3 regions of the Streptomyces sp. SAI-170 genome follow, and region 2 is predicted to be linked to each of the others. Evidence: riboswitches for the same ligand, from Rfam matches in the RefSeq annotation. Region 2 holds a riboswitch; each other region holds the start of a gene.
What was found. Region 2 has a riboswitch for cyclic di-AMP ahead of RKD23_RS10150 (M23 family metallopeptidase). Riboswitches for the same ligand answer to the same signal wherever they lie in the genome.
Positions count from the first base shown of each region.

Region 1: linked by a shared signal. The riboswitch ahead of RKD23_RS14825 (NlpC/P60 family protein) and the one ahead of RKD23_RS10150 (M23 family metallopeptidase) in region 2 are both predicted to bind cyclic di-AMP.
Region 3: linked by a shared signal. The riboswitch ahead of RKD23_RS22390 (transglycosylase family protein) and the one ahead of RKD23_RS10150 (M23 family metallopeptidase) in region 2 are both predicted to bind cyclic di-AMP.

Region 1 covers NZ_JBMGQD010000001.1:3,357,133-3,367,143, forward strand. Annotated here, with positions in the region: gene RKD23_RS14800 (DUF5691 domain-containing protein) at 1-391, shown strand, start outside; gene RKD23_RS14805 (cobalamin B12-binding domain-containing protein) at 728-1,144, opposite strand; gene RKD23_RS14810 (esterase/lipase family protein) at 1,676-2,539, shown strand; gene RKD23_RS14815 (peptidoglycan DD-metalloendopeptidase family protein) at 2,824-4,458, shown strand; gene pcrA (DNA helicase PcrA) at 4,519-7,005, opposite strand; cyclic di-AMP (ydaO/yuaA leader) riboswitch at 7,236-7,399, shown strand; gene RKD23_RS14825 (NlpC/P60 family protein) at 7,408-8,616, shown strand; gene RKD23_RS14830 (hypothetical protein) at 8,746-9,756, shown strand; gene RKD23_RS14835 (hypothetical protein) at 9,734-10,011, opposite strand, start outside.
Region 2 covers NZ_JBMGQD010000001.1:2,294,187-2,304,197, reverse strand. Annotated here, with positions in the region: gene RKD23_RS10165 (DNA gyrase/topoisomerase IV subunit A) at 1-953, opposite strand, end outside; gene RKD23_RS10160 (M16 family metallopeptidase) at 1,247-2,653, shown strand; gene RKD23_RS10155 (M16 family metallopeptidase) at 2,650-4,038, shown strand; cyclic di-AMP (ydaO/yuaA leader) riboswitch at 4,253-4,417, shown strand; gene RKD23_RS10150 (M23 family metallopeptidase) at 4,430-5,194, shown strand; gene RKD23_RS10145 (GntR family transcriptional regulator) at 5,408-6,103, shown strand; gene RKD23_RS10140 (HPr family phosphocarrier protein) at 6,230-6,511, opposite strand; gene RKD23_RS10135 (GNAT family N-acetyltransferase) at 6,689-9,535, shown strand; gene RKD23_RS10130 (DUF5998 family protein) at 9,623-10,011, shown strand, end outside.
Region 3 covers NZ_JBMGQD010000001.1:4,992,791-5,002,801, reverse strand. Annotated here, with positions in the region: gene RKD23_RS22405 (DUF501 domain-containing protein) at 1-406, opposite strand, end outside; gene RKD23_RS22400 (FtsB family cell division protein) at 435-911, opposite strand; gene eno (phosphopyruvate hydratase) at 1,018-2,298, opposite strand; gene RKD23_RS22390 (transglycosylase family protein) at 2,602-3,297, opposite strand; cyclic di-AMP (ydaO/yuaA leader) riboswitch at 3,301-3,479, opposite strand; gene RKD23_RS22385 (transglycosylase family protein) at 3,664-4,722, opposite strand; gene RKD23_RS22380 (cytochrome P450 family protein) at 4,882-6,132, opposite strand; gene RKD23_RS22375 (nucleoside triphosphate pyrophosphohydrolase) at 6,352-7,383, opposite strand; gene RKD23_RS22370 (SurA N-terminal domain-containing protein) at 7,603-8,250, opposite strand; gene RKD23_RS22365 (protein kinase domain-containing protein) at 8,402-9,886, opposite strand; gene RKD23_RS22360 (hypothetical protein) at 9,925-10,011, opposite strand, start outside.

The sequences.
Region 1 (10,011 bases), 1.1 Mb from region 2:
CGCCGACGAACGGGCCGACTGGGTGGCCGGGTTCATCGCGACGCACGGACTGTCCGAGGCGTTTCAGCTGCTCGGTGTATGTGCGGTGCCGTGGGCTCCGCCCTTGGGGCAGGCCGTGGTGGACGCGCTCAACATCGCGCGGGACGCCGGGAGTTATCCGTGGAGCTTCAGCGGCGTCATGGGCCTCGCCGAGCGCTGCCTGGACCCGGCGGAGGCACGCCGTCTCGACGGCCTGCTGGCGATACCCGAGGAACCGGAGGACGCCTCACCGGGCGCCGGCGGCTACTGGGCAGAGGCCTTCCAGCGCCTGGTCTCCACCCTGCGCCTGCGCGCGGCGATGACGGAGGAACTGGGGGCCACGACGAGCGAGGGTCCCACCCAGGAACCGTAGGCACCACGGCCAGGCCCCGCCCGACCAGCCACCCACGCCCGAGCCACCGAGCCACCGAGCCACCGAGCCACCGAGCCACGAACGACCGCCCGGGCCCGCCGCCCCACTCAGGGAACCCCAGACCGAAGGCGAACCCACCCGCCCCGACGACAACCCCACCGACCCGAGCACACGCAAAGGAACCACGCGCGCCTATCAGCCCAAAAAGAACAGGCCCGAGAAATCCAGACCCGAAAGCCCAAGCCCCCAAGAGCCCGACCCCGCCCCCGGAAGAGCCCGACCGGCCCGACCAGTCAAACCCCGCCGAGCCAGAGGCCCCGCTCCCCCGCCGGAGGCCTACGCCTCGGCCGGCTGCCGCACGTTCGCCCGGACCCAGTCCACGATCGACGCGGTCGTGGCGCCCGGGGTGAAGATCTCCGCGACGCCCTTCTCCTTCAGCGGCGCGATGTCCGCCTCGGGGATGATGCCGCCGCCGAAGACCAGGATGTCCTCGGCGTCACGCTGCCGGAGCAGCTCGATCACGGCGGCGAAGAGCGTGTTGTGGGCGCCCGAGAGGATGGACAGCCCGATCGCGTCGGCGTCCTCCTGGATCGCGGTGTCGACGATCTGCTCGGGGGTCTGGTGAAGGCCGGTGTAGATGACCTCCATACCGGCGTCGCGCAGCGCCCGCGCGATCACCTTGGCCCCGCGATCGTGGCCGTCGAGCCCCGGCTTGGCCACCACCACGCGGATCGGACCGGCTGCCACACCCATCACTGCCTCCATGAAGCGACTTCATCCATCCGTACCGACAAGTACCGCACACATCAGACACCCCGTACATGTGACGCAGGTCACATACACCCTGGGTGGGTGCCGCACTCGCCCCGCCCCCGGCCGGGGGCGGCGCCGTCACGGCACGGACGCCCCGGACCACACGGAAACCGGGGAAGTGAACGAACGTTATCGCCAGCATCCCGCACCCGGCAGTTTCACGGAGGAGAGGGAGGGGGAAATCACACGTGGGACACGTTCGCCGCGCACCGTTCCGAGTCTTCGCGGCCCTCGCGCCGCGACATCCCGCGGCCGGGGCTCCCCGCGTCGAGGCGGAGCAAGCGCAAGGGAAGCCGCACCGGGGCCGCCGCGACCGGCGGCGGACCTCATCACCTCACCGGCGCCTTCCGCGCCACCCACCACCACTTCGGGCGCGGCCCGGCCGAACCGGGACGACCGCACCCATCGCGGCTTTCCACGAGGGCACACAGGGGACAGAGCGGTCCTCCGTGCGCCGATGGGAGGTCGGCCGTGAAGGTCACCTGGGACCTGCTGCCTCTTCACTCGGTCTGCCGGCGCCTGCTGCCGGGCAGACTGGCCGACCTGTCCGTGGCCCTGCTGAAGGCGACCGCGCTGGAGGTCGCGATCCTCGCCGGGCATCTGCTCCTCTACCCCTCCGGCATCAGCCAGGAGCGCCGTTCGCCGCCCCCGGCCCCCTCGCCCGACAGCACGGCACGGCTGCCGGCGCAGGACCGCCCGCCCGTGGTGCTGCTGCACGGCTTCATGGACAACCGCTCGGTGTTCCTGGTGCTGCGCCGCGGCCTGACCCAGCACGGCAGGCACCGGATCGAGTCGCTCAACTACTCACCGCTCACCTGCGACATCCGCACCGCCGCGGAGCTGCTCGGCCGGCACATCGAGGAGATCTGCGAGCGCACCGGCAGCCGGCAGGTCGATGTCGTCGGCCACAGCCTCGGCGGGCTGATCGCTCGTTATTACGTGCAGCGGCTGGGCGGCGATCTGCGGGTGCGGACACTGGTCACGCTCGGCACCCCGCACTCGGGCACGCGGGTCGTGCCGCTGGCGGACGCGCACCCGATCGTGCGCCAGATGCGTCCGGGGTCCCCGGTGATCGAGGAGCTGTCCCGGCCGGCACCCGACTGTCGCACGCGGTTCGTCAGCTTCTGGAGCGACCTGGACCATCTGATGGACCCGCTGGAGACCGCCCGGATCGACCACCCCGACCTCAAGGCGCAGAACGTACGGGTGAGCGGAATCGGCCATCTCGCCCTGCCCGTGCACCCCGCCGTCGCGACCGGGATACGTCAGGCCCTGGACAGCACCGACCCCGCGTCCGAGGCGACCACTACCCCCGACGGCCTCACCGTGGCGTGACACGCGGGGCGCAAACCGGCGGACCTTCAGCCGCAACCACCTGTCGACCAGCACGACTTCACCCGTTCGACTGTCGTACGAGCACACGCGGACGCCGTACAAGCACGCCCAGGACGCCGAACGAGCACGCCCGGAACGTCGTACGAGCACACCTCGAAGGCCACTCCCGACCCTCCGAAGCCCCTTCAAAGGATGGCCGGGCGCCGCTCAAGAGCGCCCGAAGATCGAACAATCCTCGAACACAAGGCCAATATCGTGCCCGCAGTCCCCCGAAACACGGCCGAATGCCCGTTTCCTTCGGAGGCGAAACCTGCGGAAGATTGTCGTGCCCGCGTACCGCCGGGTACAGTCACCGCACTGCTCTGGCAGCCCCTGTTGTCGAGGCGAAAGAGAAGTTGGTGAACGACCGTCACCCGTCGGGGACCATGACCACCCCGGCTCCGGCTTCCGACGCCTCCTCGGCGCCCTATGCGTCGTACGGCACCCAGGAAGCCGCGTACGGCGACTTCACCACATACGGCGGCTACGACGCGACCGGTTTTGCGGCCGACGGCCACACCACCGGGACGTACGCCACGGACCCGCTCTTCGGCGAGTTCCCCGCCGACGGCCATGACACCGGCGCCTACGACAGCAGCCAGTGGTCCACCGGCGGCCACCAGACCCTGAACTACGACGTGTACGCGGCCCAGCATCAGGCCGCCTACGACACGGGCGCGTACGACGCCACGGCCTGGGCCACCGACCAGCATCTCCCGCTCGTCCCGCCGCAGGCCACCGCCGCCGACGTCAGTGGCCAGTGGGACGCGAGCGCCTGGCTCCAGCCCGACCAGGCCGGCATCCCCGCGGACCAGACGCAGCAGTGGGACTGGGGCACGCAAGGCTTCGACACCGGCGCCTACGACGCCACGCAGTGGAACACCGACGGCACGGGCCCCGCCGCTCCCGCGACCGGCGAGTACGAGCAGCAGGCCACGGCGACCTTCGAGCAGATCTCCCACGAAGAGCCGACGGCGTACGACGAGCCGGTCTCGTACGACGACTCGGCCTCGTACGAAGAGCCCGCCTCGTACGACGACAACGGCCTGACCGCCACCGGCGAACTGCCCGCCCTGAGCCTCCTGGACGAGCAGGAGGAGGCATCCGCCCCCGCCCCGCGCGCCGCCACGCGCAGCGGGTCCCGCTCCCGTCGCCGTACGCCCGCCAAGCGCTCCGCGCTGCTGACGGTGGCCGTGCCCTCGGCGTGTGTGATGGGGGTCGCCGGGATCGCCGCGGCCTCGGTGGGCACCCTGACCGGCGACGACAAGGACACCACCGCGCAGGCCGCCCCGGACGCGGCTCCGGTGAAACCATCCGCCGCCAACAACAAGTTCAACACCCAGCTGGAGAACCTCACCGCCGAGGCCGACGACTTCGCCGACCGCGCCAGCCGGACGCAGGAGCGCATCGACCTCAAGGCGCAGCAGGAGCTGGAGCGGAAGCGGGCGGCGGAGGAGGCGGCCCGCAAGGAGCGGATGCGCCCCAAGTTCGCGCTGCCGGTCGCCCAGCACGGACTCAGCGCCTACTACGGCCAGTCCGGCGTCAACTGGATGTCCCTGCACACCGGCATCGACTTCCCGGTCTCGTACGGCACTCCGGTGATGGCCGCGACCGACGGCACCGTACGGACGCAGTGGAACAGCGCGTACGGCAACATGATGATCGTGACGGCGATGGACGGTACGGAGACGTGGTACTGCCACCTCTCCAGCTACACGGTCCCCTCCGGTGCGACCGTCAAGGCGGGCGACCAGATCGCCTACTCCGGCAACTCCGGCAACTCCACCGGCCCGCACCTGCACTTCGAGGTGCGTCCGGGCGGCGGTTCGTCGATCGACCCGCTGCCCTGGCTGCGCAGCCACGGCCTGGAGCCGTCGTAGCCGTCGTAGCCTTCAGCGTTGTGAGGCCCCGCCGAACAGGTCGGCGGGGCTTTCGCCTGTCTACAGCTTCTCCACCGGCGCGTACCGCAGCAGCAGCCGCTTGGGCTTGGCCTCGCCGAAGTCGACCGTCGCCTCGGCGTTGGCGCCGGTGCCCTTCACGGCCATGACCGTGCCGAGGCCGAACTGGTCGTGGGTGACGCGGTCGCCGACGGCGAGGGAGACGACCGGCTTCTCCGCCGCCGTACGGCGCGTGGCGAAGCCGGAGGCGCCCGACGCCGAGGAGCGCGAGCGGGAGGAGGACAGCGAGGCGGCGATCCCGGAGGCGGGGCCGGAGGACATCGGCGCGGTGGCGCCGGTTCGCTTCCAGTCCACGTGCTGCGTCGGGATCTCCTCCAGGAAGCGGGAGGGCGGGTTGTACGACGGCTGCCCCCAGGCGCTGCGCAGTGCCGCGCGGGTGAGGTACAGCCGCTCACGCGCGCGCGTGATGCCGACGTAGGCCAGGCGGCGCTCCTCCTCCAGCTCCTTGGTCTGGCCGAGGGCGCGCATGTGCGGGAAGACGCCGTCCTCCATGCCGGTGAGGAAGACGACGGGGAACTCCAGGCCCTTGGCGGTGTGCAGGGTCATCAGGGTGATGACGCCGGAGCCTTCCTCGTCCTCGTCGGGGATCTGGTCGGAGTCGGCGACGAGTGCGACCCGCTCCAGGAAGGCGGCCAGCCCTCCGGCGGCCCCTTCCTCCGACTCCTGCTCGAACTCCAGGGCCACGGCGGCGAGTTCCTGGAGGTTCTCGATGCGGGTCTCGTCCTGCGGGTCGGTGGAGGCCTGGAGCTCGGCGAGGTAGCCGGTGCGTTCGAGGACGGCCTCCAGGATGGTGGCCGGTCCCGCGCCGGACTCGACGATCGTACGGAGTTCCTCCATCAGCGTGTTGAACCGCTTGACGGCGTTCGTGGACCGCGCGGCCATGCCGTACGCCTCGTCGACCCGCTTGAGCGCCTGCGGGAAGCTGATCTTCTCCCGCTGGGAGAGGGCGTCGATCATCGCCTCGGCGCGCTCGCCGATGCCGCGCTTGGGGACGTTGAGGATGCGCCGCAGCGGGACGGAGTCCTCGGGGTTGGCCAGCACCCGGAGGTAGGCCAGGACGTCCCGGACCTCCTTGCGCTCGTAGAAGCGGACGCCGCCGACGACCTTGTAGGGCAGGCCGACGCGGATGAAGACCTCTTCGAAGACGCGGGACTGGGCGTTGGTGCGGTAGAAGACGGCGACGTCGCCGGCCTTCGCTTCGCCCGCGTCCGTGAGGCGGTCTATCTCGTCGGCGACGAACTGCGCCTCGTCGTGCTCGGTGTCGGCGACATAGCCGGTGATGCGCGCGCCGGAGCCCGCGTTGGTCCACAGGTTCTTGGGGCGGCGGGACTCGTTGCGCTCGATGACGGCGTTGGCCGCGGAGAGGATCGTCTGCGTGGAGCGGTAGTTCTGCTCCAGCAGGATCGTCGTCGCGTCCGGGTAGTCCTCCTCGAACTGGAGGATGTTGCGGATGGTCGCGCCGCGGAAGGCGTAGATCGACTGGTCCGCGTCACCGACGACGCACAGCTCGGCGGGCGGCACGTCGTACTCGCTGGGCGGTACATCGACGGGGTGCTCGGTGGTCCCCACCAGCTCGCGCACCAGGGCGTACTGGGCGTGGTTGGTGTCCTGGTACTCGTCGACCAGGACGTGCCGGAAACGGCGGCGGTAGTGCTCGGCGACGTCCGGGAAGGCGCGCAGCAGGTTGACCGTCGTCATGATCAGGTCGTCGAAGTCGAGGGCGTTCGCCTCGCGCAGCCGGGACTGGTAGAGGGCGTAGGCCTGGGCGAGGGTCTTCTCGAAGCCGTCGGAGGCCTGGGCGGCGAAGTCCTCCTCGTCGATCAGCTCGTTCTTGAGGTTGCTGATCTTGGCACTGAAGGACTTGGGCGGGAAGCGCTTGGGGTCGAGGTCCAGGTCGCGGCAGACCAGGGCCATCAGGCGCTTGGAGTCGGCGGCGTCGTAGATCGAGAAGGAGGAGGTGAAGCCGAGCTTCTTGGACTCGCGGCGCAGGATGCGCACGCACGCGCTGTGGAAGGTCATGACCCACATCGCGTTGGCCCGGGGGCCGACGAGCTGCTCGACGCGCTCCTTCATCTCGCCCGCGGCCTTGTTGGTGAAGGTGATCGCGAGGATCTGGCCCGGGTGCACGTTCCGCTCGGCGAGCAGGTGGGCGATGCGGTGGGTGAGCACACGGGTCTTGCCGGAGCCGGCGCCGGCCACGATGAGCAGGGGCGTGCCGGAGTGGACGACGGCGGCGCGCTGGTTCTCGTTCAGCCCCTCCAGCAGCGCTGCCGCGTCCAGGGCCGGGCGCGGGGCGCCGTCGCGGTAGTAGGCGTCCCGGTCCGGGGGCACGTCGAACTTCCCGCCGAACAGATCGTCCGGAAGCTGCTCCGGAGCGTGATCGTCCTCGGGCGGCGGCGGGTGCTCCTCCTCGTGCCCGCGAGGGCTCTGGAGGTCCGCCAGGAAGCTGTCGTCAAAGAGGCTGCTCATCGCTCTCCGAGTCTAGGGGTCGCCACTGACAACCGGTCGCCGTCTCGAGAACTCCGCCGACACCACCCTGCGTGACCCTGTGGGCACGGCCTGCGGCACTTCTGTCCCGCTCACGCCAAGGTCACGAAAATGTATCGGGCATATCACCCGTCAACCTTCACAGGGGCCACACGAGTTGGCTACGGTGCCGGGCAGGCCGTACGACCCCCACCGGCGAACGTCGCCGGGCCGCGCGGCCTCCGCCGAGTCCGGTGCGCCCGCACGCCACCGGAGCCGGGGACCCACCGAACCTGGGGTGAATCGGCCCACTCCCTCGCGGGGAGCGCCGTAGGGCACACCTTCCGAACACGCCCGAACCCGACAGCTAACCCGGTAGGCGGCAGATGGAAGGAGTCGCCACCCTTGGCGTCGCACCGCAAGCCGCGCACCACCGGGACGCGCGTCGCAGGCATACGGACCCCCGCCCTGGCCACCGCGGCCCTCACCTCCGTGGCCCTGCTGTCCCAGACGGCCAACGCCAGCCCCTCGGACGACGACCGGGCGAGCCTGGAAGAGGTCGAGAAGAAGGTCGACGATCTCTACCGGCAGGCGGAGACGGCGACCGAGAAGTACAACGCCGCCAAGGAGCGGACCGCCAAGCAGCGCAAGCGCGTGGACTCCCTCCTCGACGACGTGGCGAAGCGCACCGAGCAGCTGAACGAGGCGCGCGAGCAGCTCGGCTCCTTCGCCGCGGCCCAGTACCGCACCGGCGCGTCCGCGCCCGACACGGCGACCCTCCTGCTCGCGGACACCCCGCAGGACTACTTCGACCAGACCCAGCTGATGGACCGGCTCACCGGCCGCCAGAAGGACGCGGTCGACGACTACATCACCCAGCAGTCCGCGACCATGGAGAAGCGCCGCGAGGCCACCGAGAGCCTGTCGACGCTCACCGACTCGCAGACCGAGCTGAGGACGGCCAAGGCCACCGTCCAGAAGAAGCTCTCCACCGCGCGCGTGCTGCTGTCCCAGCTGACCGCCGAGGAGAAGGCACGGCTCGCGGCGATCGAGGAACGCAAGCGCGAGGAGGCCGCCCGCAAGGCCGCCGAGCTCGCCGCGCAGCAGGCCGCGGAGGAGGAGCGGCAGCGCAAGGCTGCCGAGGCTGCGGCGCAGGAGGAGGCCGCGAGCGGCGACTCGTCCACCTCGACCGGCGGCACCGGCACCTCTGACCCCTCGACGACCCCGACCTCCCCGACCACCGACTCCACCTACGCCGCCAAGGCCGAGAAGGCGCTCGCCTTCTCCCGCGCCCAGATCGGCAAGCCGTACGTCTGGGGCGCGACCGGCCCCGACTCCTACGACTGCTCCGGTCTCACCCAGGCCGCCTGGAAGGCCGCGGGCGTGGACATCCCGCGCGTCACGTACGACCAGGTCAACTCCGGCACGACGGTGCCGTTGTCGGACGCCCAGCCCGGTGACCTCGTCTTCTTCTACGCCGACGTCACCCATGTCGGCATCTACATCGGCAACGGCATGATGATCCACGCCCCGAAGCCGGGCGCGTACGTCCGCGAGGAGTCGATCTACTACGACGGGGAGTCCTCGATCCACAGCGTGGTGCGGCCGGCCTGACCTTCGCCGCTCAGCGAGCTGTCGGTCTTGGGGCGGCGAGCCCGGTGCCGGGCCGCCGCCTCGAGGGCGCGCCACTGGATGGCCCATGCGAACGCGCGGACCCCGTACCCGCTCCCTAGCATCGGCCGCATGCCCGGTACCTCTTCCCTGCGCGCCTGGTGGGCGCAACGCCCGCCCGCCGCCGGGGCCGCCGTGATGGCGACCGGCGTCGTCTCGGTCGGGCTGCACCTGGCCGGGCACGAGGTGCTGTCCCGGATTCTGCTCGCCCTGGCCGGCGCCGCGTGGCTGGGACTGGCCGCGGATTTCGTCGTACGACTGCTGCGGGAGCGGTCGAGGTGGCTGGCCGAGGCCGGGACGCCGGCGGCGCTGACGGCCGTCGCCGCGACCACCGTCCTCGGCACGCGCGTGTCCGCTCTGGGCTGGCAGGCCCTGGCCGGGGCGCTGCTGGCGCTGGCCACGCTGTTGTGGCCGGTGCTGCTGGTGGACGTCATCAAGCACTGGAAGCCGCGTATGCCGGGTGCGGTGTTCCTGGGCTGTGTGGCGACGGAGGGGCTCGCCGTGCTCGGGGCGACGCTCGCGGCGGCGGAGCATGCAGCCTGGCTCGCGCACGCGGCACTGGTGCTGTTCTGGCTGGGGCTCGTCCTCGACGGCTTCACGCTGGCCCGCTTCGAGCCGGCCGAGATGACGCGTGGGGCCGGTGATCAGTGGGTCGCGGGCGGGGCGCTGGCGATCGCGGCGCTCGCCGGCTCCCGGCTGATCGCCGCCGACAGCGCGCGGCTGCGGCTGTGGAACGACGACGCCCACGGTGTCCTGCGCGCGGTCACCGCGGCGGTGCTCGTCCTCGCCGTGGCCTGGTACGCCGTCCTGCTGGTCACCGAGGTGGGGTGGCCGCGCCCCCGCTACGACGTGCGGCGCTGGGCCACCGTCTTCCCGATGGGCATGACGGCGGCGGCGACGCTGTCCTTCGCCGCCGCCGACGATGTGCCGTGGCTGAAGGGGCCGGGGCGGGTGCTGCTGTGGATCGGGGTGGCCGCCTGGCTGGCCGTCGCCGTCGGGGCCGTCCTGAACGCCCGGACCGAGCTGCGCGGTCCGGCGCCCCGGCACCGCGCGGAGCGGGTCAGGTCCAGAGCACCGCGATGAAGATGTTCGCCGTGGTCAGCAGGCCGACCAGGCCGAACATCCCCTTGTCCACCTTCTCCTCGTCCCGCTTCACATAGACGAGCCCCAGGATCACGATCAGCAGGGCCAGCTTCACGCCGATCTTGATGTTGTTCACCGACTGGTCGTCGGCCTGGTTGAGGCCGACCAGGATCACGCCGGTGACCAGCATCGTCAGGGCGCCGTGCAGCATCGCCGGGACGAAGCGGGCGGTGCCCTGCCCCATCGCCTTCATCT
Region 2 (10,011 bases):
TCGATGACCAGACGCAGGCCGTGCTCGCGGTCGGTGAGGTCCTTGACGTCGGCGATGCCCTGGAGCTTCTTCGAGCCCACCAGGTCCTTGATCTTCGCGATGACCTTCTCCGGGCCGACCGTGAACGGCAGCTCGGTGACGATCAGACCCTTGCGGCGCGCGGTGACCGAGTCCACGGAGACGGTGGCGCGCATCTTGAAGGTGCCGCGGCCGGTCTCGTAGGCGTCGCGGATGCCGGACAGGCCGACGATCCGGCCGCCGGTGGGCAGGTCCGGGCCCGGCACATGGCGCATGAGGGCGTCGAGGTCGGCGTTCGGGTACTTGATCAGGTGGCGGGCGGCCGCGATGACCTCGCGCAGGTTGTGCGGCGGCATGTTGGTGGCCATGCCGACCGCGATGCCCGAGGAGCCGTTGACCAGGAGGTTCGGGAAGGCGGCGGGCAGGGCGACCGGCTCCCGCTCCTGGCCGTCGTAGTTGGGGACGAAGTCGACCGTGTCCTCGTCGATCGACTCGGTCATCAGGCTCGTCGCCTCGGCCTGCCGGCACTCGGTGTACCGCATGGCGGCCGGCGGGTCGTCGTTGCCCAGCGAGCCGAAGTTGCCGTGGCCGTCGACCAGGGGCACGCGCATCGAGAAGGGCTGGGCCATGCGCACCAGGGCGTCGTAGATCGACGAGTCGCCGTGCGGGTGCAATTTACCCATGACCTCGCCCACCACGCGGGCGCACTTCACATAGCCGCGCTCGGGGCGCAGCCCCATTTCGTTCATCTGGTAGACGATGCGGCGGTGGACCGGCTTGAGGCCGTCACGCGCGTCGGGCAGGGCTCGGGAGTAGATGACCGAGTACGCGTACTCGAGGAAGGAGCCCTGCATCTCGTCGACGACGTCGATGTCGAGGATGCGCTCCTCGAACGAGTCGTCGGGCGGCGGGGTCTTCGTGCTGCGGCGGGCCATCGCTGCCTGGCTCCTTTTGCTCTGGTCGTTCGCCTACGGGACGCGTCCCCTCGGCTCGCTCCGGCGGAAGCGTGAACGAATTCTGACGCGGACCATTGTGGACCTAGGCACTGACAACGACGGACCGGACCCCGCGTCGCCAGTGGCGGCGTGTGTCCGCAGGCTACGGGATCTCGCTCTGGGCGTACGGCGGCCGGGAACTCCACCGGCGGTCCGCACGCTTGCATACAGTGGCAGGACCGGCAGGAGAACAGCGGTTTTCAGCAACCGCATCCGCGATCGAAGGGACGTACATGCCCATGGGTCACACGGCCACAGACCAGGCAGGCTCCGGCGGCCTGACAGCGACCGAGCACCGCCTGGCCAACGGCCTGCGCGTGGTGCTCTCCGAGGACCATCTGACCCCGGTCGCGGCGGTGTGCCTCTGGTACGACGTCGGCTCCCGTCACGAGGTCAAGGGACGCACCGGCCTGGCTCACCTCTTCGAGCACCTGATGTTCCAGGGCTCGGGCCAGGTCAAGGGCAACGGTCACTTCGAGCTGGTGCAGGGGGCGGGCGGCTCCCTCAACGGCACCACCAGCTTCGAGCGCACCAACTACTTCGAGACCATGCCCGCCCACCAGCTGGAGCTCGCGCTCTGGCTGGAGGCCGACCGCATGGGCTCCCTGCTCGCCGCACTCGACGACGAGTCCATGGAGAACCAGCGCGACGTCGTCAAGAACGAGCGCCGTCAGCGCTACGACAACGTGCCCTACGGCACCGCGTTCGAGAAGCTGACCGCCCTCGTCTACCCGGAGGGCCACCCCTACCACCACACGCCGATCGGCTCGATGGCCGACCTGGACGCGGCGACCCTGGAGGACGCGCGCGCGTTCTTCCGCACCTACTACGCGCCCAACAACGCGGTGCTGTCCGTGGTCGGCGACATCGACCCCGAGCAGACGCTCGCCTGGGTCGAGAAGTACTTCGGCTCCATCCCGGGCCACGACGGCAAGCCCGCCCCGCGTGACGGCACGCTGCCCGACGTCATCGGCGATCAGCTGCGCCAGGTCGTCGAGGAGGAGGTGCCCGCGCGGGCGCTGATGGCCGCCTACCGGCTGCCGCAGGACGGCACACGCGCGTGCGACGCCGCCGACCTGGCGCTGACCGTCCTCGGCGGCGGCGAGTCCTCCCGCCTCTACAACCGGCTCGTACGACGTGACCGTACGGCCGTGGCGGCCGGCTTCGGCCTGCTGCGGCTGGCCGGGGCGCCCTCGCTGGGCTGGCTGGACGTGAAGACCTCCGGAGATGTCGAGGTGCCCGTCATCGAGGCGGCCATCGACGAGGAGCTCGCCCGGTTCGCCGAGGAGGGCCCCACCGCCGAGGAGATGGAGCGCGCCCAGGCGCAGTTGGAGCGCGAATGGCTGGACCGGCTCGGCACGGTCGCCGGCCGCGCCGACGAACTGTGCCGCTTCGCCGTCCTGTTCGGCGACCCGCAGCTCGCCCTGACCGCCGTACAGCGCGTCCTGGAGGTGACCGCCGACGAGGTCCGCGAGGTCGCCGCGGCGCGGCTGCGGCCCGACAACCGCGCGGTGCTCGTCTACGAGCCGCTGTCGCCCGAGTCCGCGGAGCACACCGAGGACGAGGACTTCCCCGAGGACCCGGAGGCCGAAGCCACGGTGGAGGCCGCCCACGACAACGACGAGGAGGCGGCCAAGTGACCGAGCTCGCCGCGATGGACTTCCACCCGCAGCCCAAGCCGGGCGAGGCCAGGCCGTGGGCGTTCCCGGCGCCCACGCGCGGGACGCTCGACAACGGCCTGACGGTGCTGCGCTGCCACCGCCCCGGCCAGCAGGTCGTCGCCGTCGAGGTGCTGCTGGACGCGCCGCTCGACGCCGAGCCGGCCGCCCAGGAGGGCGTGGCCACGATCATGGCCCGCGCTCTCTCCGAGGGCACCGACAAGCACTCCGCCGAGGAGTTCGCCGCCGAGCTGGAGCGCTGCGGCGCCACCCTCGACATGCACGCCGACCACCCCGGCGTCCGCCTCAGCCTGGAGGTCCCCGCCTCCCGCCTCACCAAGGCCCTCGGCCTGGTGGCCGACGCCCTCAGGGCGCCCGCCTTCGCCGACGGCGAGGTCGAGCGGCTGGTGCGCAACCGCCTCGACGAGATCCCGCACGAGCTGGCCAACCCGGCCCGCCGCGCGGCCAAGGAGCTCTCCCGGCAACTGTTCCCGCAGGCGTCGCGCATGTCCCGGCCGCGCCAGGGCACCGAGGAGACGGTCGCCGCGATCGACTCCGCGGCCGTGCGCGCCTTCTACGAGCGGCATGTGCGCCCCGCGACCGCCACCGCCGTGGTCGTCGGCGACCTGACGGGCCTGGACCTGGACGCCCTGCTCGGCGAGACCCTCGGCGCCTGGACGGGCTCCAAGGCCGCGCCGCGGCCCGTACCGGCGGTGACCGCCGACGACACCGGCCGGGTCGTCGTCGTGGACCGCCCCGGTGCCGTCCAGACGCAGCTGCTCATCGGCCGCGTCGGCCCCGACCGCCACGACCGTGTGTGGCCCGCCCAGGTGCTCGGCACGTACTGCCTCGGCGGCACCCTCACCTCCCGCCTGGACCGCGTCCTGCGCGAGGAGAAGGGCTACACCTACGGCGTGCGGTCCTTCGGCCAGGTGCTGCGCTCCGCGCCCGACGGCACGGGCGTGTCGATGCTCGCCATCAGCGGGTCCGTCGACACCCCGAACACCGGCCCGGCGCTGGCGGACCTGTGGACGGTGCTGCGCACCCTCGCCGCGGACGGGCTGACCGACGCCGAGCGCGATGTGGCCGTGCAGAACCTCGTCGGGGTGGCGCCGCTGAAGTACGAGACGGCCGCCGCCGTCGCGAGCACGCTGGCCGACCAGGTCGAGCAGCATCTGCCCGACGACTTCCAGGCGACGCTGTATCAACAGCTCGCCGCCACCGGCACGGTGGAGGCCACCGCGGCCGTCGTGAACGCCTTCCCGGTGGACCGGCTGGTGACGGTCCTGGTCGGCGACGCGGCGCAGATCAAGGAGCCCGTGGAGGCCCTCGGCATCGGTGAAGTCACCGTGGTGAGCGCCGAGTAGGGACGGCGAATTCGCGCCACACGCGCGTGGGCCCTGGTGACCGGAGCGTCATCAGGGCCCTCGTTTGTCCGAGTTGGCTGTGAATTGCAGGAGATGCTGCCCGTCTGCCCTGTGGCGTGCGCTACAAAAGCGCTGATCCATTAGAGGATCGAAAGATGATCCCCTTAGTGTCGTCCGGGCTGTTCGTCACGCAGTGCGCCGCATCCGCGGCACCGGACAGTCATCGCCGAGTCCCCCTACGGCGCGAGCCAGGGGAGCCGGGGACCCATCGCAGTCCCTGGGGTGAATCGGACGCCCGCGCGTGAAGCGAGGGGGTCCGTAGGAGACCTTCCTGCTCCGAACCCGTCAGCTAACCCGGTAGGCGAGAGGGAAGGAAAGGACCAGCCACTTCATGGCGTTCACGCGCGCCACCGGGAAGCATCGTCGTCCCAGCCGGATGCAGCGCAGCACCGCCCGTGCGGCGGGCGTCGCGGCGCTCACCACCACCGGCGTCATCGGCACCCTCGCGGGGCCGGCCCTCGCCGCCGAGCCCGAGGCCGAGCAGACCGGCCTGCTGCCGGTCGTCACCATCGGCGACTCCGTCGCCGAGCAGATCGACGCCCAGGCCGCCGCGCAGAAGCAGGCCGCCGAGGAGGCGCTCGCGGAGCAGCGGGCCGAGGAGGCCGCCGTCAAGCGCGCCGAGGCGCGGGCCGAGGCCGCCCGCGAGGCCAGGGAGCGCGCCGCCCGTGAGGCCGAGCGCAAGCGCCTGAACACCTTCGTGGCCCCGATCGCCGGCTCGTACGTCTCCACCGCCTACCAGGCCAGCAGCGCGTTGTGGTCCTCCGGCAGCCACACCGGCGTCGACTTCCACGCCGCCAGCGGCACCCTCGTCCAGGCCGTCGGCATGGGCACGGTCGTCGAGGCCGGCTGGGGCGGCGCGTACGGCAACCAGGTCGTCATCCGGATGCACGACGGCACGTACACCCAGTACGGCCACCTGTCCTCCATCGCCGTCGCGGTGGGCCAGTCGGTCGTCCCCGGCCAGCAGATCGGCCTGTCCGGCGCCACCGGCAACGTCACCGGCCCGCACCTGCACTTCGAGGCCCGGACGAGCCCCGAGTACGGCTCCGACATCGACCCGGTCGCCTACCTCCGCTCGCACGGCGTGAACATCTGACCGACAGGTCTTCCCCGAAAGCCTCGACAGCCCAGAAAGCCCCGGCTCCCGCAGCCGGGGCTTTCGGCGTTCCGGTCGCCGCCCGGCGGCCGATTGTCCAAAAAATATCCATGGATTCCGGCCCGCCGTCGGAAATGCGGCCGCATTGCAATAGAGTCGCTGAACACACGTCAATCGTCGACGTTTCACGGGGATTAAAGGCGGAGGTCGGTCATGCGTGTTCCGGCGCACTCGGTATGCACGGCGATCCGGGACGACATCGTCGCGGGGGTCCACGAACGCGGCAGCCGGCTCACCGAGGAACTGCTCGCGCGCCGCTACGGCGTCTCGCGCGTCCCCGTCCGCGAGGCGCTGCGCACGCTGGAGGCGGAGGGCTTCGTCGTCACCCGGCGGCACGCGGGCGCGTGTGTCGCCGAGCCCACCGAGCAGGAGGCCGCCGACCTGCTGGAGATGCGCGTGCTGCTGGAGCCCCTGGGTGCCGCACGGGCCGCCCAGCGCCGCACCGAGGCCCATCTGAAGGTGCTGCGCGGCCTCGTCCGGCTGGGCCAGGAGCGGGCCAGGCGGGGCAACAGCGAGGATCTGCGCTCCCTGGGCGGCTGGTTCCACGAGACGCTGGCCCAGGCGTCCGGCAGCCCCGCTCTGGTGTCGGTGCTGACCCAGCTGCGGCACAAGATCGCCTGGATGTACACCGTGGAGGCGCCGTCCGGCCCCGTGGACTCCTGGGCCGAGCACGGCGCGATCGTGGACGCCGTCGCGCGCGGGGACGGCGAACGCGCGCGGGCGATCACCGCGCTGCACACCGAGCGGGCGATCGCCGCGCACCGGCTGCGCTTTTCCGGCGGCGCCGATCGCGCGGAGCGTGTGAGGACTTCGCAACATCCCGTAAACATGTCGGGCGTGCGGCATTAACACGGGCACCGTATACAAAGAGGGAGTAATTCCCCGGGGTTTATTTCTGCTGCCCGGAAACCGCGCTCGAGCGGGATATGCGAAAGGCTCGCCCGATAATTCGGACGAGCCTTTCGCTCAATGTCCTCAGACGGTCTCGGGAAGCTCCTCGAGACCCTCGGCGACCAGCTTGGCCAGGCGGTCGAGGGCGGCGTCCGCACCCTCGGCGTCGGAGGCGAGGACGATCTCCTCGCCGCCCTGGGCGCCCAGGCCGAGGACGGCCAGCATGGAGGCCGCGTTGACGGGGTTGCCGTCGGCCTTGGCGATCGTCACCGGGACGCCTGCGGCCGTGGCGGCTCGGACGAAGATGGAAGCGGGGCGGGCGTGGAGGCCCTCGGCCCAGCCGACGTTGACGCGGCGCTCAGCCATGTGTTGCTGCCCTTCAGTGCTCAGGGTTGTCTAGACCAGTGTTCCACACGTGAAGCGTCTCCGGGACAGACGTATGGCCCGTCCCGGGGTGGCAGCCGGACCGCGGCCTCGGTCCGACCCCACGTCCTCACAGACTGCCCCGCGCCGTTGTCGTACGCGAGCCGTACTCTGGGCCCCATGCAGAGCGCGCCGGACCGGCAGGAGTACCCCGCCCACTGGGAAGCCGACGTGGTGCTGCGCGACGGCGGCACCGCACGCATCCGCCCCATCACCGTCGATGACGCCGAGCGTCTGGTCAGCTTCTACGAGCAGGTCTCGGACGAGTCGAAGTACTACCGCTTCTTCGCGCCCTACCCGCGCCTGTCCGCCAAGGACGTCCACCGCTTCACGCACCACGACTTTGTGGACCGGGTGGGTCTCGCGGCCACGATCGGCGGCGAGTTCATCGCCACCGTACGCTACGACCGCATCGGCACCAACGGCCTGCCGGCGTCCGCGCCCGCCGACGAGGCCGAGGTCGCCTTCCTGGTCCAGGACGCCCACCAGGGACGCGGCGTCGCCTCCGCCCTGCTGGAGCACATCGCGGCGGTCGCCCGTGAGCGCGACATCCGCCGCTTCGCCGCCGAGGTGCTGCCCGCCAACACCAAGATGATCAAGGTGTTCACGGACGCCGGGTACACCCAGAAGCGCAGCTTCGAGGACGGCGTCGTCCGCCTGGAGTTCGACCTGGAGCCCACCGACCGCTCCGTCGCGGTGCAGCACGCGCGCGAGCAGCGCGCCGAGGCCCGGTCCGTACGGCGGCTGCTCGCGCCCGGCTCCGTCGCCGTCGTCGGTGTCGGACGCACCCCCGGCGCCGTCGGCCGCAGCGTCCTCGACAACATCCGCGAGGCGGGCTTCACCGGACAGCTGTACGCCGTCAACCGGGCCTTCCCCGAGGAGCTGAAGGAACTCGACGGGGTCCCGGCCCATCGGTCCGTGCGGGACATCCCCGGGCCGGTCGACCTCGCCGTCGTCGCCGTGCCCGCCGAGCGGGTGCCCGAGGTCGTCACCGAGTGCGGCGAACACGGCGTACAGGGACTCGTCGTGATCTCCGCCGGATACGCCGAGAGCGGGCCCGACGGGCGCGAGCGCCAGCGCGAACTGGTCCGCCACGCGCGCGCGTACGGCATGCGGATCATCGGGCCCAACGCCTTCGGGATCATCAACACCTCACCCGAGGTGAGCCTCAACGCCTCCCTCGCCCCCGAGACGCCCCGCCCCGGCCGCATCGGACTGTTCACCCAGTCCGGCGCCATCGGCGTCGCCCTGCTGTCCCGGCTGCACCGGCGCGGCGGCGGCGTCACCGGTGTCACCGGCGTGTCCACGTTCGTCTCCGCCGGCAACCGCGCCGACGTCTCCGGCAACGACGTCGTGCAGTACTGGTACGACGACCCGGACACCGACGTCGCCCTGATGTACCTGGAGTCCATCGGCAACCCGCGCAAGTTCACCCGCCTCGCCCGGCGTACGGCGGCCATGAAGCCGCTGGTCGTCGTCCAGGGCGCCCGGCACGGCGGAGCCGCCCCCCAGGGTCACGCCGTACGGGCGACCCGGCTGCCCCACGACACGGTGTCGGCCCTGCTGCGGCAGGCCGGGGTGATCCGCGTCGACACCATCACCGAGCTGGTGGACGCGGGACTGCTGCTCGCACGCCAGCCGCTGCCGGGCGGGCCGCGCGTGGCGATCCTCGGCAACTCCGAGTCGCTGGGGCTGCTGACGTACGACGCGTGTCTGTCCCAGGGGCTGCAGCCGTTGCCGCCGCTGGATCTGACGACCGGGGCGGCCGCGGAGGACTTCCGGCGGGCGCTGTCGAGGGCGCTGGCCGACGACTCGTGTGACGCGGTGGTCGTCACCGCCATCCCGGCGATCGGGGAGGGGACCCCGGACGACGCCGAGCTGGCGGCGGCCCTGCGGTCCGCGGCGGAGGAGGTGCCCGGGAAGCCGGTGCTGGTCGTGCATGTGGAGCTCGGAGGGCTCGCCGCGGCGCTGTCCGCGGCCGCGAGCACCGCACCCCGGGCCGGTTCGCGAGCCCAGGGCGTCGCCGGCGGTGCCCAGCGCCCCGCGGAACGCGCACCCGCCGCGGAACAGCCGCCCGCCCCCGCCGCACCCGCCGAAACCGCCCCGCGTCTCATCCCCTCCTACCCCGCCGCCGAACGGGCTGTCCGCGCGCTCGCCGAAGCCGTGAAGTACGCGCAGTGGCGGCGGGACGCGGCGCAGCCCGGGAAGGTGCCGGAGTTCGAGGAGGTCGACGAGAAGGCGGCCGCGCGGCTGATCGACGGGCTGCTCGCGCGCGGGCAGGGGCTCACCCTCGGCACGGACGAGACGTGCGACCTGCTCGGCATGTACGGCATCAGGGTGCTGCGCGCGCTGCCCGCGCCCACACCCGAGGCCGCCGTGGAGGCCGCGCGGGCCCTCGGCTACCCCGTCGCCCTCAAGGCCACCGCCCCGCATCTGCGGCACCGCGCCGACCTGGGCGGGGTCCGGCTCGACCTCGCCGACGAGGAGCAACTGCGGCGGGCGTACACGGAGTTGACCGAACTGTTCGGCAGGCCCGAGGAGCTGCGGCCGGTCGTCCAGCGCATGGCGCCGCGCGGCGTCGACACCGTCGTACGGGCGGTCATCGACCCGGCGGCCGGAGCCGTGCTGTCGTTCGGGCTGGCCGGGGCCGCCTCCCAGCTGCTCGGCGACACCGCGCACCGGCTGATCCCGGTCACCGACCGGGAGGCGGCCTCGCTCGTGCGGTCGATCAGGACGGCTCCGCTGCTGTTCGGCTGGCGCGGCTCGACGCCCGTGGACACCCCGGCCCTGGAGGAGCTGCTGCTGCGGGTGTCCCGGCTGGTCGACGACCATCCCGAAGTGGTGGCGGTCACGCTGGAGCCGGTCGTCGTCGCCCCGCAGGGCCTGAGCGTGCTCGGCGCCTCCGTGCGCCTGGCCCCGCCCCCGGCCCGCGACGACCTCGGCCCCCGCACGCTCCCCGCCTACTGATCCTGCGGAGGCGAGAAGCGCCGAGGACCTCCGGGGGACGCCGAGTAGGGCGTGACAGGTCCCTCGCAGTCAGTGGGCCCCCGTAGGATGGACGGCATGGCCAAGACCAGTACGACGACCCAGGGGCTGCGTGCGGCGATCGAACGCAGCGGCTACTACCCGGCCCTCGTGGCCGAGGCGGTGGAGGCCGCTGTGGGCGGCGAGCCGATCCGGTCGTACCTGGTCCACCAGGAGACCACGTTCGACCAGAACGAGGTCCGCCGGCATGTGACCGTACTGGTCCTGACCGGCACCCGTTTCATCGTCAGCCACACCGACGAGCAGGCCGCCGACACCACCTCCCCGACGCCGTACGCCACCACCTCCACGGAGTCGGTGAAGCTGGGCCGGATCTCGTCGGTGGTGGTGAGCCGGGTCGTGGCCAACCCGGAGCAGTACACGCCGGGCACCCTGCCGCGCGAGGTCGTGCTGACCAT
Region 3 (10,011 bases), 2.7 Mb from region 2:
GGACGTGCAGGCACTTGACCCGGTCCGGCATGCCGCCGGCGCTCGGGAAGTTCTTCAGCTCCTCGATCTCGTCGCGGCGCCGGATGTAGTCCTCGTGCGCGGCACGGTAGGCCGCGGCCAGCTCCGGGTCGGACTGAAGGCGCTCGGTCATCTCCTTCATCAGGCCGCTGGCCTCCAGCGTGCCGATGGCCGAGTTGGCCTTGGGGCACGTCAGGTAGTACAGCGTCGGGAAGGGCGTGCCGTCGGGCAGCCGGGGGGCCGTCTCGACGACGTCCGGCTGGCCGCAGGGGCACCGGTGCGCGATGGCGCGCAGCCCGCGCGGCGGCCGCCCGAGCTGCTGCTTGAAGGCCTCGACGTCCGCGTCGGTGGGCTCGGTGCGGGGTGTGGTCGGCGGGGGCGTTTCCATCTGGCCTGAGGTGTCTCTCTGCTATCTGTCACTGGTCGGAGGCGTCGGCCTTGTCGACGCCGTCCCAGACGTTGGAGTACCAGGGGCGGTCGGCCGCCCCCTGGTCGGTGCGGGACTGCTCGGCGGCGTCCGGGTCGACGACGATGTAGCCGGTCTCCCCGGGCATCACATAGTGCAGCCGCTCGCGGATGCGCTGCTCGGCGAACGCGTCGTCCTGCCACCGCGCCTTGAGGTCGCGCAGCTGCTCGACGCGCTCCCGCGCCTGCCGCTGCTGCCGCTCCATGTCGGCGATCTCGGCGCGCTGGGCGACGTACTGCCGCATCGGATAGGCGAGGGCGACGATCAGCGAGCAGACCACCAGGGCGAGCAGTGCGGCCCGGCCGGTGAGCCGGGAGCGGCGCGCCTGGCGGCGGGTCTGGGAGCGGTAGACACGGGCCGCGGTCTGCTCGCCGAGCAGTCGCAGTCTGGTCGCGGTGGAGAACCGGTCCCGGTCCTTCACGGCCATGTTGCCCGCCTCCCGATCACGCGCGTACGTCCCCGCACACGGTACGGGACCGAGTACGGGGACGTACGTACGACGCTGCCTGTCAGGCCGCCTTACGGGGTGACGGTCAGCCCTTGAAGCGCGGGAAGGCGCTGCGGCCGGCGTACACCGCGGCGTCGTCGAGGATCTCCTCGATGCGCAGCAGCTGGTTGTACTTGGCGACGCGCTCGGAGCGGGCCGGGGCGCCGGTCTTGATCTGGCCGCAGTTGGTGGCGACGGCCAGGTCGGCGATGGTGACGTCCTCGGTCTCGCCGGAGCGGTGGGACATCATGCACTTGAAGCCGTTGCGCTGGGCCAGCTCGACGGCGTCCAGGGTCTCGGTGAGCGAGCCGATCTGGTTCACCTTCACCAGCAGGGCGTTGGCGGCGCCCTCCTCGATGCCGCGGGCGAGGCGCTCGGGGTTGGTGACGAACAGGTCGTCGCCGACGAGCTGGACCTTGTCACCGAGACGCTCGGTGATGGTCTTCCAGCCGTCCCAGTCGTCCTCGAACAGCGGGTCCTCGATGGACACGAGCGGGTACGCGTCGACGAGCTCCGCGTAGTACTCGGTCATCTCGGCGGCGGAGCGCTCCTTGCCCTCGAAGGTGTAGACGCCGTCCTTGTAGAACTCGGACGCGGCCACGTCGAGGGCGAGGGCGATCTGCTCGCCGGGGGTGTAGCCGGCCTCCTTGATGGCCTCGAGGATGAGGTCGAGGGCCTCACGGTTGGAGCCCAGGTTCGGGGCGAAGCCGCCCTCGTCGCCGAGGCCGGTGGCCAGGCCCTTGTTCTTCAGGACCTTCTTCAGCGTGTGGTAGACCTCGGCGCCCCAGCGCAGGGCCTCGGAGAAGGACTCCGCGCCGATCGGGGCGATCATGAACTCCTGGATGTCCACGTTGGAGTCGGCGTGCGAGCCGCCGTTCAGGATGTTCATCATCGGAACGGGCAGCAGGTGCGCGTTCGGGCCGCCCAGGTAGCGGAACAGCGGCAGGTCGCTGGCCTCGGAGGCGGCGTGGGCGACGGCGAGGGAGACGCCGAGGATGGCGTTGGCGCCGAGCGAGCCCTTGTTGTCGGTGGCGTCCAGGTCGAACATGGCCTGGTCGATCAGGCGCTGCTCGGTGGCGTCGTAGCCGACCAGCTCCGGGCCGATCTGCTCGATGACCGCGAGGACGGCCTTCTCGACGCCCTTGCCGAGGTAGCGGTTCGAGTCGCCGTCGCGGAGCTCGATGGCCTCGAAGGCGCCCGTGGAGGCGCCGGACGGGACGGCGGCACGACCCGTGCTGCCGTCGTCGAGGCCGACCTCGACCTCGACCGTGGGGTTGCCTCGGGAGTCCAGGATTTCCCGGGCTACGACGACGTCGATGGACGGCACGAGCATCTCCTTCGTGGATGTGACGCTTTTGAGCAGAACCGTGGTGGCTCTGCGAGACGAGCCTAACCGCCTCCGGGGGATCGGCCAGCCGATCGCCCACCCCGTGGACGGAAACCGATCGTAAATTGTTTCCGAACGGAACAAACGGGCGGCGGTGAGCTCGTCCGTGCACAGCCGCGCGCTTCATCGCCGTACGGGCCCGCCCCGGGCACGACCCCTGGGCATGACCCCTGGGCATGACCCCGCCCCGGTGCGTACGGGGGAACACGCACCGGGGCGGGGAGCCGGCGGGGGAAGCGCTGCCTACTTGAGGTGCAGCTGCTGGCCCGGGTAGATGAAGTCGGCGTCGTCGATGATGTCCTTGTTCAGCTGGAACAGCTTCTGCCAGCCGCCCTTGACGTGGTGCTTCTCGGCGATCGAGCTGAGGGTGTCGCCCTTGACGACCTTGTACTCGCCGTCGCCCTTCTCGACCTTCTTGCCGGTCGGGGTGGTGACGGTCTTCTTGGCGGCCGGGCGCTCCTGCGAGCGGGAGGCGCTCTGCTGCTCGGTCTCGCGGGCGGGGGCCGGGGCGGGGGTGCTCTCCTGCGCGGCGGTGCTGCCGGAGTCCGCGGAGCCGCCGTTGTACGGGGTGCTGGACAGGCCCACGCCGCAGACCGGCCAGGCGCCCTTGCCCTGGCCCGCGAGGACCTTCTCGGCGATCTCGATCTGCTGGGACTTGCTGGCCTGGTCGGCCGTGGCGGCGTACTGCGTGCCGCCGTACGCGGCCCAGGTGGAGGCGGAGAACTGCAGACCGCCGTAGTAGCCGTTGCCGGTGTTGATGGACCAGTTGCCGCCGGACTCGCACTGGGCGACGGCGTCCCACTCGGAGGCGGTGGCGGCGGAGGCGTTGCCGGCCGCCATCAGCGGGGCGGCGACGGCGGCGCCGGTCACACCGGCGATGGCGATGGCGCGAGTGGCCTTGGACGGACGACGGTGCTTGCCCTTGCCGGAAAACAGCATGGAGGATCCCCTCACCGACGCCTGCGAGGTGAGCTGTCGGGTTCGGGCCGGTTGAGTTGCCCGGCCGCGGCTCTCACGAGCTGCGGCTTCACCCCAAGCCGGTTCCGGTGTCGAGTTTCCTCAACTGCCGGACCCGGCGCCTACCTTGGGTCCCCCGCTCCTGCCTACGGCGCTTGACGCGACGACTGTTCCCGGGCTGCCACTGGCAGGATTCGGCGTTTGTGGCGGCCGGGGCTCGTGTTGGCGAGCGGTCATGACCGTAGACAGGCGATCGGCGGATTTTCAAAGACGATCAGGGCTTCTGAGACTCATCCCACAGTTTCGCCAAACCGGACATTTAGCGGCGAACCGTGACGTGAACTCCCGCTACTTTTCGACCGGTTCGACCCCTACCGCGAGCGTCTGACCGGGCAGGATGAGGTCCGGGTCGGTGCCGACCGTCTGCCGGTTCTCGGCATACAGCTCCGACCATCCGCCCTGGAGGCCAAGGGAGTCGGCGATGCCCCACAGGCTGTCGCCGGCCCGCACGGTGTACTCGCCGTCGGCGGCGTCCCGCACGACCGCACCGCTGCGCGAGGCGTGACGCCCCGTGGAGTCGCCCGTACGACCGTCCGCCACGCCCTCCTCGACGCCCTCGTCGGCGCTGTCGCCGCGGTGGCGGCCGGTGGCGGTCTCGTCCGAAGAGGTACCACTCTGGCCTGACTTGTCCGAGTCGTCCTGCGCCTCGCCCGTGGCAGAACTGTCGGGCCCCTGTGAAGTGGCGTCGGAGCCTTCGCTCGGGTCGGCATCCGAATCGGGCGAACGATCCGTCTTGGTCGTATTGTCCTGGTCGTCCTGGGTGGTCCGGTCGCTCGCGTCGCTGTCGGCGCTCTCGCCATCGGCCTCGGTCGACGAGCCGTCAGACGACGAGGCCGACTCGGACGGAGAGGGGAGCAGACGGGAGGAGTCGGACGAACCAGACGTGTCGGACGACTGGGGGGTGTCGATCAGGCCGCCCAGGCCCGAGGAGGCGTCGTCGGAGACCCCGGTGTCGACGTCGGCCGGCGCGGAGTCCTCACCGAGGCCCGAGAGCGGGCCGCAGGTCGGCCATGCCGTGACGCCCTGGTCCGCGAGGACGCGCTCGGCGACGGCTATCTGCTGCTGGCGGCTGGCCTGCTCGGGGCTCGGGGCGTAGTCCAGGCCGCCGTAGGTCTCCCAGTCGGTCTGGGTCAGCCTCAGGCCGCCGAAGTGGCCGTAGCCGTCGTTCGCGCTCCAGGCACCGCCCGTCTCGCACTCCGCGACCCGGTCCCAGGTGGTGCCGTCCGCCGCGCTCGCGCCCGAGGCGCCGAGCAGCGGGATCGCGATGGCGGAGCCGGTCACTCCGGCCGCGACGAGGAGAGCCGGAGCCTGGCGGGGGCGACGGTGACGACCGTTCCCGGAGAGCATGCGGAAGCCTTTCGTGCGACAGCAGTGATCGACGCGGCGTGTGATGCGGGGCGCCGCGCTGATGGGTGAACGTATCGACAGACGATCACTTGTCACAAGTTAATGCCGCACAGATCACGTGAAGATCACAGACTTGAGGGTGTGTCACGTTTGTCTGTGTCAGCTTCCTGTGCTGGGCCCGGCACTGGGGGTGAACTCCACCGGCAGCGTGCGCAGGCCCCGCATGATGAGGCCGCCACGCCAGCGCAACTCGGCCGGATCCGCGGCCAGTCGCAGGTCCGGCAGCCGGGTGAGCAGTGTGGCCAGCGCGGTCTGCCCCTCCAGCCGGGCCAACGGGGCGCCCAGGCAGTAGTGGATGCCGTGCCCGTACCCCAGATGCTGGTTGTCGCGGCGGGCGAGGTCGAGGGTGTCCGGGTCCTCGAACCGCGCCGGGTCCCGGTCCGCCGCGGCCAGCACCACCAGCACGGGGTCGCCGGCCGCGATGTCCTGCCCGCCGATGGTCAGCGGCCCGGTGGCGAACCGCCAGGTCGCCAGCTCCACCGGCCCGTCGAAACGCAGCAGTTCCTCCACCCCGGTCGCGAGGAGGCCGGTCTCCTTCGCGGCGAGCGAGCGCTGGAGACGCTCACGCTGCTCGGGGTGGTTGAGCAGGGCGAACGTGCCGTTGCCGATGAGGTTCACGGTCGTCTCGAACCCGGCGAACAGCAGGATGAACGCCATCGCCGCCGCCTCGTTCTCGGTGAGGTGCTCACCGTGGTCCGAGGCGCGGATGAGGCCCGAGATGAGGTCCTCGCCCGGCGCGGGCTCCGCGGGCAGCGCCTCTCGCTTGCGGTGGATGAGCTCGGCGAGATAGCCGCGCATCTTCTTGACCGACCGCGCGACCCCGCCCCGCGGGCCGCCGCCGTGCCGGATCATCATGCCCGCCCAGTCCCGGAAGTCGTCCTGGTCCTCGCGCGGGACGCCCAGCATGTCGCAGATGGCGTAGATGGGCAGCGGGAAGGCGAACTCATGGATGAGGTCCGCCGAGCCCTTCGCCGCGAACTGGTCGATGAGGTGGTCGGTCAACTCCTGCACCCGCGGCGCGAACTCGGCCACCCTGCGCGGTGTGAACGCCTTGCTCACCAGCCGCCGGAGCCTGGTGTGGTCCGGCGGGTCGATGTTCAGCAGATGCGTCATCAACTCCGCCTTGCGCTCACCGGGAATCCCCGTCTTCCCCTTCGCGTGCGCCGGCTCGTCGTGATGCTCCGGGTTCTTCGACAACCGCGCGTCCGCCAGCGCCTGCTTGGCATCGGCATAACGCGTGACCAGCCACGCCTCCACCCCACTCGGCAACCGCGTCTTCCGCACCGGCGCGTGCTCCCTGAGCCAGGCGTAGGCGGGGTACGGGTCTGTGGCGAACTCCCAGGTGAACAGCTCGGGGGGTGCGGGGTGTGAAGGGGGGTGAGGGGTGGGGGTGGAGTCGGGGTCGGGGGTGGAGTCGGGGCTGGAGTGGGAGTGGTTGGTCACCGGTTGACGGTAACGGGTTGGGGAGGGGGCTTGAGGAGGGTGAGGGGGGTGGCTGGGGGTGTGGTGTGTGCTGTGGCTCGGGGCCGGGGCAGCCCGGTGTCCGGCCCCGGCCGGTCCCGCCTCGGGTCAGTGCTGGGTACCCGCGTCTCCCCCGGCCGTCTCCGTCTCGCGTATCGCGTCCCGGTAGGCGCGGGCCGCTGCTCTGAGGGCCGCTTCCGGATCCACGCCCTCGGATTCGGCGCGGACGGCCAGGGCGAGGAGTTCGTAGCCGATGGCGTCGGTGTGGGGCAGGGGGACGTCCAGGCCTGCCGTGCGGGCTCGGGAGGCGAGCTTGGAGGCGAGGGCGAGGCCCGGCTGGTGCAGGGGGATGCCCTCGGTCACGGAGGAGCGGCGCTTCTCCTCGGCCTTGGTGCGCAGCCAGTGCGCCTTGACCTCCTCGGGCGTGGTGGCGGTCTCGTCCCCGAAGACGTGCGGATGGCGGTGGATGAGCTTGGCGACGATGCCGCCGGCCACGTCGTCGATCGAGAACGGTGAGTCGGGGTGCTCCTCGGCGATCCGCGCGTGGAAGACGACCTGGAGCAGGACGTCCCCCAGCTCCTCCCGCAGCTCGTCGCGGTCGCCCTCCTCGATGGCCTCGACGAGCTCGTACGCCTCCTCGATGCCGTACTTCGCCAGGCCCTCGTGGGTCTGCCGCGACGACCACGGGCACTCCGCGCGGATGCGGTCCATGACCTGCACCAGATCGAGGAGCCGGGCGCCCGGCAGGTCGTAGGAGGCGGGAAGCAGCTCCAGCTCCGGCATCCGTACCCGGCCGGAGCCGGCGAGGCGGGCCAGGCCGTCCGTCAGGGCCGGCTCACCCTCCCCCGTCGCCACGACCACCACCGTGTGTCCGCCCGCGCAGGCGTCCACCAGCTCCTCGGCCGTCGGGGAGGCCTCGGCCACGGTTATCCCCGCCTCCCGCAGATACGGCAGCTGCGGGTGGGCGCCGTCCGCGCACAGGACACGGTCGGCGGTGCGCAGCGCCTGCCATGCGGGCCAGGACAGCAGGCCGGGGGCGACCCGGTGGCTGGTGGTGAGCAGGACGATGCGGCCGGGGGTGTCGTGGGGCTCCGGGTGTGCCTGGGGCTCCGGGGCGGGTTCGAAGCTGGTTGCGTTCACGATCCGAACGTAACGCAAGCCGCGGACGGACCGACGAGAGTTGTCCACAGGCCGGATCCGATCATCGGATTTATTCACCTGCCGACGACTGACCTCGCGAGATCGTCCCGCCACCCGACCACCCGGCCACCCGGCCACCCGACCACCCGACCACCCGACCACCCGACCACCCGGCCACCCGGCCACCCGGCCGCCCGGCCATCCGCCGTACCGTTACGCCTACGCCGGTCGCTCCTCCGCCGCCGTCGTGACGTCCCGTACCCACGGTGCCTTGGTGTCCACCCGGCCGACCTTCTCCGCGTCCCAGGTGCCGTAGCGCGGGTTGAGGTCGACGCCGAGTTCCTTGGACGCCTCGGACAGGGCCTTCCAGAAGGCGGGCTGGCTGGTGTCGGTGCCGAGTGACTCGGCGAGCTTCTGGGCCTCCAGCTGGAGGTGCAGGTTCTCGTCGAGGCGCTCCGGTGCGACCGAGTACTGCTGCAGCCAGGCCGTCTGGAGCGCCTTGGCGCCGCCCGCCTGCTGTTCCAGGCCGGCGCGCATCTGCTGGACCTCGCGGCGGCTGACGGTGACGCCCGCATCCTGGGCGGCACGGTGCAAGACCCGGTCGAGGACCATGCCGTGCAGGGTGTCGCGGGTGAGGGTGCCGGTCTTGGCGATGGCCTGGCTGTACTGGGCCTCGTCCGTCACCGCGGCGCGCTGGGCGTCGCGGACCTCCTCGACGCGGTTCTCCAGCTGGGAGACGGTGATCCGCTGCCCGCCGACGACGGCCGCCGCACCGGGGTGCGCATCGTTTCCGCAGGCGGTGAGCAGGGGGCCCGCGGCGGCGATCGCGGCGGTGAGGACGAGCGCGGTGCGACGGCGGCGGTGCAAGGAAACCTCCCGAGGAGATTGTGCGACGGTGCACAAAGTCTTGCGGTGATCGATGTTAGGCAGCGGCGCAGCTCTGGCCAACCCATTCGACCAACGATTCACCAGGACTTCGGGCACCGCCGCGCGGTCCGCTCCTGCGGTGCGGGGCGCCTCAGCCCCGCACCTGCCCCAGCCACTGCAAGGTCCGCCGGATGTCGGCCACCAGCGGATGGGCCGGTCCCCGCAGGCGTTCGACGTCGTGGAGGAGGCGTATCAGGGTGTCGTGGGCGGCCGCCCGGTCGCCCAGGGCGAGCAGCATGTGGCCGATGCGGCGGCGCACGTCGTGCGCGAGCTCGGGGTCCCCGGAGACGTACTGGTTCTCGTAGTACGGCAGCAGTTCCCGGTACGCGGCGAGTGCGGCCGCCGGTTCGCCGAGCTGCTCCAGGCACTGGGCGGCGTCGTAGCGGTAGCGCAGCGACTGCGGGTCGGCCTGGCCGGCCTCGGCGGCGCGTTCGTCGGCGAGGCGGCGCAGTTCGGGCAGCGCGCGCCGGTACTGGCCGTCGTCCAGGAGTGTGGCCGCGTACTGCTTGCGCAGGGTGCGTACGACCGGCGAGTGCTCGCCGTGCTGCTCGGCGGCGGCCGGGAGGATCGCGCCGAGGATGTCGACGGCCTGGGTGATGCGGCCCTCGCCGAGCAGCCGCTTGACCTCGTCGACGGCGCCGGCGACGTCCGGCTTCTCGTCGGCCGGCGCCACCGGGGCGGGATTGGGCGCGGGCGTACGCGCGCGGTCCGGCCACGGGGCGTGCGGGCGCAGGAAGGGGCGCGTGGGGTCGAGGGGCGCCCCCGTGGGCGTGCCGCGCCCCGGCAGGAGCGGCGACAGTTCCTCGTACACCACCTGCGCGGAGCCCGGCCGGTGCTGGGGGTCCTTGGCGAGCAGGCGCAGGACGAGATCCTCGAGGGCCTGGGGGACCTCCGGGCGCAGACGGCGCACCGGCAGCGGGGGTTCGTACAGGTGCCGGTGCAGCACACCGAGCGCGGTGGAACCCGCGAAGGGGACGTTCCCGCTGAGCAGTTCGTGCAGGAGCACGCCGAGCGCGTACAGGTCCGTGTACGGCCCGACAGCGCCGCCCATGGCCTGCTCCGGCGCCATGTAGGCGGGCGAGCCGATGGGCGAGCCGGTGTGCGTCAGCCGCGTGGTGTCGGTGTCCATGACGGACGCGACACCGAGGTCGAGGACGGTGACCGTGCCGTCCTGCTTCACCATCACATTGCGCGGCTTGAGGTCGCGGTGCACGATCGGCACGGCGTGCACGGCGCTCAGCACGGCGCACAACTGCGCCGCGACCGCCACCGCCCACTGCCACGGGTACGGATCGTGCTCCGCGAGGTGGTCGGAGAGGTCCGCCCCGTCGACGTACTGCATGACGAGGAACAGCTCCTCGCCCTCGCTGCCCGCGTCGTGCACAGTGACGAGCCCCGGGTGGTCGACCTGCGCGGTCACCCGGCACTCGCGCACGAACCGGCGGCGCAGTTCCTCGGCCTCCTGCCCGGCCACCTTGTCGGGGCGCAGCAGCTTCACCGCCACACGCCGGTCGAGTCTCTGGTCGTACGCCGTCCACACCTGGCCCATGCCGCCCTGGCCGATGAGCGTGGCCAGTTGGTAGCGGCCGGCGACGACACGCCCCGCCGTCACGCTCACCGTCCGCCCTCGTGCCGGCCGTCCTGGCCGTCCTGGTTGCGCAGATAGTGGCTGAGTTCGTCGAGTTCGGCGCGCACCTGGTC